DNA from 2 places in the Paenibacillus sp. J22P218 genome. Region 1 is predicted to be linked to the other one. Evidence: riboswitches for the same ligand, from Rfam matches in the RefSeq annotation. Region 1 holds a riboswitch; the other holds the start of a gene.
What was found. Region 1 has a riboswitch for cyclic di-GMP ahead of AC0YN0_RS30040 (LPXTG cell wall anchor domain-containing protein). Riboswitches for the same ligand answer to the same signal wherever they lie in the genome.
Positions count from the first base shown of each region.

Region 2: another riboswitch for cyclic di-GMP. It lies ahead of AC0YN0_RS24180 (hemoblobin-interacting domain-containing protein); the one in region 1 lies ahead of AC0YN0_RS30040 (LPXTG cell wall anchor domain-containing protein).

Region 1 covers NZ_JBWDNL010000010.1:88,173-91,342, forward strand. The annotation lists gene lysS (lysine--tRNA ligase) at 9-1,529, shown strand; cyclic di-GMP riboswitch class I at 1,813-1,908, shown strand; gene AC0YN0_RS30040 (LPXTG cell wall anchor domain-containing protein) at 1,975-3,170, shown strand, end outside.
Region 2 covers NZ_JBWDNL010000006.1:122,517-125,686, reverse strand. The annotation lists gene AC0YN0_RS24190 (hypothetical protein) at 1-108, shown strand, start outside; gene AC0YN0_RS24185 (MBL fold metallo-hydrolase) at 258-1,016, opposite strand; cyclic di-GMP riboswitch class II at 1,417-1,500, shown strand; gene AC0YN0_RS24180 (hemoblobin-interacting domain-containing protein) at 1,584-3,170, shown strand, end outside.

The sequences.
Region 1 (3,170 bases):
GAACGAAAGTGGAACATGAGAATAACGAGCAGGGACAGGAGCAGGAGCTAAGTGAGCTTCTGCAGATCCGCCGAGACAAACTAGACGAGCTTCGCGCTTTAGGCGTTGACCCATTCGGCAAGAAGTTCGAGCGCACTCATAATGCCAAAGATATTCTAACAGCCTATGAAGCGTCTACGAAGGAAGAGCTGGAAGGCCAAGCGGTTAAAGTGAGCATCGCCGGCCGTATTATGCAGAAGCGCGGCATGGGCAAGGCGGGCTTCGCGCATATCCAGGACTTGAGCGGCAAGATTCAAATCTACGTCCGCAAGGACACGGTCGAAGAGCATAAGTTCGCTGCATTCGATCTGCTTGATATTGGTGATATTGTCGGCGTACATGGCGTCGTGTTCAAGACGAATACAGGCGAAGTTTCCGTCAAAGCGCAGGATGTTGACGTATTGACGAAATCGTTGCTGCCGCTGCCTGACAAGTACCATGGCCTGAAGGACGTCGAACTGCGCTATCGTCAACGTTATGTCGACCTGATTGTGAATCCGGACGTTCAACAAACGTTCATTACCCGGTCCAAAATCATTCAATCGATGCGCCGTTATCTCGATTCGAGAGGTTACTTAGAAGTAGAGACGCCAACGCTGCACTCGATAGCGGGCGGAGCTGCTGCTCGTCCTTTCATCACTCATCATAACGCGCTAGATATGCAGCTTTATATGCGTATTGCGATCGAGCTTCATCTAAAGCGTCTTATTGTGGGCGGCTTGGAGAAGGTATATGAGATCGGCCGCGTATACCGCAACGAGGGTATCTCCACGCGTCACAACCCTGAGTTCACAATGATCGAGCTGTATGAGGCTTACGCTGACTACAAAGATATAATGGCTCTGACCGAGAATCTGATTGCGCATATCGCACAAGAGGTGCTTGGCACAACGAAGATTATGTACCAAGGCCAAGAAGTCGACTTGACTCCGCAATGGCGCCGCGTCTCGATGGTCGATCTCGTGAAGGAACTTACGGGTGTCGACTTCAGCGTGGAGATGACCGACGAGGAAGCACATCGCCTTGCCAAGGAGCATAAAGTTGCGGTTGAGCCGCATATGACGTTTGGTCATATCTTGAACGCGTTCTTCGAAACATTTGGCGAGCATACGCTGATTCAGCCTACGTTCGTTACCGGACATCCGGTTGCGATCTCGCCGCTGGCGAAGAAGAGTGAAGCCGATCCGCGCTTCACGGACCGCTTCGAGCTATTCATCGTAGCACGCGAGCACGCGAACGCCTTTACCGAGCTGAACGATCCGATCGACCAGCGCGAACGGTTCGAGGCACAGCTCGTAGAGAAAGAGCACGGCAACGACGAAGCGCATGAGATGGATGATGACTTCATCCGTGCCCTTGAATACGGCATGCCGCCTACTGGCGGTTTGGGAATCGGCATCGACCGTCTCATTATGCTGTTGACGGATGCGCCTTCGATCAGGGACGTACTGTTGTTCCCGCATATGAGAGATCAACGCTCCGGCGAGTAATAGACGAGTTGTATGGAAGCAAGATATAAGTAACTATACAAGCGTGGCCGTATTGATGGTGAATAACCGTCTGACGGCTGCGCTTTTCTTATTTCTTCTACTAATTATCATGATGAAATTTGTCGAACAAACGCATGAATACGCATACATTTAATGGCGTGAAATTTATGTTCTCAAAATGCTAATCTAGTATTGACACCTTCATAGTAACAGTAATAGAATAGGACTTGCGAATCACAATTGTTACATATTTATGCAAAAAAGCTAACAAAACAACAATATCTCATGTAAATCGCAAACCATCCGAAAGGTTGGGACGCAAAGCCAGGAGTCTAAGGCATCGTTAAGCTATCGATGCTATGATCGTCCGACCGCCATGAACTGTCATGGCGGTCTTTTTTATTTTGCGGAAGTCATGACGTCATATATTACGGGGAGGGTATTTATGATTAAGAAGAAGTGGTTGAAGTCAGCCCTATTGTTGAAGTTGGTCGTCATCTTAACGATAGGTACGGCAGGTACGGTTTTTGCCCATGGAAGCGGCAGTGGGGCGGCAAGCAATTGCAGCGGCGATTATGTGGATGAGGTCTTCTTTTACAACTATAATTTTTCCCTATCCGATGATGGGGACCAAGTCGTTAGCGGTTCCCGCGACTACGATAAAACCAATTTAAACTGGAATGCGGGAGATGGTTATGCCATTACTTGCGTGAAAGTTGAAGGGTTATCGGATGGTGCAACTAAAACCTATGAGTATGACGGTGGTGCTATTAGCGGAAGTGGCCTTCAGGCGCCTCAGTATGCTTATGAGAAATACGAAAAAGTCAACGGTAAGTGGAAATGGGTAACTTATTATAAAGAACAAACAATATCCTATGTAAAGTTTTACTACAAGGAACTGCCGGCTCCAGGCTGCACGGAAGGCTACGATGCCAGCTATAAATATACGGTAGGTAATTCTAATAGCTTTGAAGTAGGACCTAGCGGCAAAAAAGTCGTGAGCGGCGAATTAAAGAGCAACAAGAAGACCGTTAATTGGAACGTAATTAATGACACGGATTTATTGAAACATGATGTCGTGTGCGTGAAGATTACTTGGAAATCCGGCAACAAATATAAAACTGAGACGACATCCTACGGAGCAAGCGGAACCAAATCCGGTTCCTCGACAGCTCAGACGGATAAAATTCGTGAAATCGAGTTTTTCGTGAAGAAGACTGTAATTGTACCGACCCCGACTCCGACACCGGAGCCAACGGCAACGCCAGAACCAACAGCGACTCCGACACCGGAGCCAACGGCAACGCCAGAACCAACAGCGACTCCGACACCGGAGCCAACGGCAACGCCAGAACCAACGCCGACTCCGACACCGGAGCCAACGGCAACGCCAGAACCAACGCCGACTCCGACACCGGAGCCGACAGCAACGCCAGAACCAACGCCGACTCCGACACCGGAGCCGACAGCAACGCCAGAACCAACGCCGACTCCGACACCGGAGCCGACAGCAACGCCAGATCCAACGCCGACTCCGACACCGGAGCCGACAGCAACGCCACAACCAACGCCGGCACCGACACCGGAGCCGACAGTAACGCCAGAACCAACGCCCGCACCGACACCGGAACCAACGGTAGA
Region 2 (3,170 bases), on a different contig from region 1:
ATCATTCCCGATGACCGCAAAATGTTCTTATTATGCATGAGAACGCTCGCTAATCTGGGCTTGAGCCATGAACGGAATCAATTGCGCAAAATCGGCTTACGAGAGTAACGGCGCAGAGCAGTGCTCCTGACAATTCGAAAAACATAGGAAGAGGTTATCCCTAAACGGAACGTCCAATTGGACGATAGGGGTAACCTCTTTGTTTGTATATGCTTGAAGTCTAGGTTACAGCCGGGTCCAATATCATTCGCAATAAATTAACCAGCCGTCCCGCTGGCTAGCTGGCGGATGCGTTCGCCTGCTAGACCGGTGAAGATGCCGCCATGATAACAAATGACAGTGTCTATATCGTATTGTGCAAGCTCAGATATGGAGCTGCAGGCTTGCTCATAATCCGTGCATAGATTCGGATCGGGAAGCTGCAGTTGTCCGTCGACGACCCTGAGCGCATCGGCAGCGATAAGCGTCTTGCTCGGTCTATGATAGAGGCTAATGTGACCTGGCGTATGCCCAGTTGTGCTGATGACGACGATACCGCCGCAATAAGGGAGCTGCTCCCCGTATTCCAGCACGGAATCGACTGAAGCCGAAGGAGGATGCTCAAGCGTTTTTCGAAATGCGGATCTCCATTCTTCGGGCACTTCCGGAGGAAGCGAACGGATAGCATGCTCGATCGCGGCATCCGTAATTTTGATTAGCCTCCGTTCGCCTTGAATGTACGGTATTTCTGGAGCGGAAGCATATATAACTGGCTTTTGCGGAAGTGCAGCCCTAATCGCAGGCAAACCTCCGATATGATCAAGATCCTGATGCGTTACAATAATGCGGTTCACCCGATCGATTGGAATGCCAACTCGCTCTAATTCGGCTCTCAGCAGCGGGAGTTGTCCGGGAAACCCGGCATCGACCAATATGACGTTCTCCTTGTCCCATAACACAGTAGGAAAGATCGTTTCCGTCTTGCCCATCATCTCGGCCGAAATAGATAAGGCCTGTATTCCGCTTTGTTGTTGCATGCAAAAAAACCTCCCTAATCAGATGTTGAAGAATCACGGGCTGATCCGTGTCTTCATGCAAGCATAAAACATCTTATCAGGAAGAGAAGTTTGTGTAAACTGTAAAATATTTTATTATAACATAAAAATATTTATTTGTCAATAATCATTTTGTTATAAAAAGGAGGCATTTCTTAAAAGCGGAGGAATGTCGAAAAGGAATCCGGATGACTGTCGAATCCTAGCGGATAGGAAAAGTTTATGTTGTAAAAGAATGTAAAATTTATATTGCTTATTTTTGGGTGCAAACTCTATAATTATCACATAACAAGTAATACTATTTTACTAGATTCAAACGAAGTTTCTAGTCTTAATTACCTAATATCCAGTTAGGGGGATGGAAAGTACAAGCACGAACATAATTACATAGGGAAGCGATGATTGCGAGTCCATAATTGGGCACTTAAACTCGCAGGAGCTAGTAGTGCAACCGACCTGAATCCATTTTTAAGTGACAATTGGATCAAGTCGGTTTTTTTGTGTTGTTAACTTTTGGTTGTCCATTCTATTTATCCTCAGGAGGAATTGATGTTGCGACATAAAGTCAAGCATGTATTCATTAATTTGTTACTCGTTACCTTGATAGCTTTAGTTATTTCCCCGGCAGCCGCTAATGCAGCATCTCCTAACAAAGCGCCTAAGCTGAGTGCGGATCGGACCACCAACGATACGGATAATCCGATCGTGATTACTTTTAGCGACAGCTCCAGGTGGCGCAGCGCGATCACATCGGTTGAGAGTGACGAGGCGCAGCTGCAATCTGCCGACTACTCGATTCGCTCAGGTAAGTTGACGATTAACGCTGGTGTCCTAAGCGTTGGTTTGCACGAACTTACAATTAAAGCTACTGGTTATACAGATGCAGCCGTGTCTCAAACGATCGTGGCAGCACCGCTGCCCGGTCCGGTATTGGAGGCCGACACAACGAGCAACAATACGATCAATCCGATTGAAATTACGTTCGCGGATGATGCGGCCTGGCGACAAGCGATTACATCCGTGAAGGTCGGCGGATCAACGCTGCGGTCATCGAAGTACAGCATCGTTGAAGGTAAAATAACGATTGAAGCCGGTGTTATTAGCCGTGGGAACCGTACGGTCACTGTAGCGGCCAGAGGCTATTATGATACATCGGTTGAACAGGTGATTACTTCACCTCCAGTGCTTCGCAATGCACCATCGCTTCGAAGTGATTCTTCAAAAAATGATACTGCTAATCCGATCGAGATCACGTTCAGGGATGATGCAGGCTGGCGAAGTGCAATCACTTCCGTCAATGTGGATGGAACGGCGCTTGATTCATCCGCCTATGTGGTAAGTGCCGGTATGATTACTTTACAAGCAGGTATTCTGACCAAAGGGACTCATACGATTACGGTTCTAGCGGACGATTACAAAAATACGAGTGTCTCTCAACGAATCAACGCTGCTCCAATCGTGCTTTCGCCGCCTTCTCTTCAAGCGGATACGACAGCGAACACCGTATCAAATCCGATTGAGATCACGTTCAATGACAATTCCAATTGGCGCGGAAATATTACGGCGATTAGCGATGGCGGGGCGAACGTACCCAGCACAAACTATTCGATCAGCAAAGGCAAAATTACGTTCAAAACAGGTGCGCTCAAACAAGGATTACATCAGCTTACTGTAAGCGCACGCGGATATAGTGATGCAACAGTGGAGCAAGTGATTGTACCGAACGGGCCGGTGGATACAACTCCGCCGACGGCCATAGTCAGTTATTCCATTACAACACCTACAAGCGGTAATGTAACGGCAACTATAACCGGCAGCGAACCGATAACCGTAACGAATAATGGAGGGTCGACAAGCTATACGTTTACAGCGAATGGAAACTTTACGTTTACTTTTAGAGACGCTGCAGGTAATACGGGTTCAGCGACAGCATCGGTCAGCAATATTGATAGGCAAGGCCCTGTCATCGTAATTGCCCCATATAATACGGCATTAACGAATCAATCTATAACGGTTGCAGCGTCTTCTACGGATGGTACGCTCAATGCAAGCAGCCATGTGTTCGACGAGAATGGCAGCTTCGACTTCGTAGCAACAGACGAAGCAGGCAACACAACGACGAAGACGGTAACGATC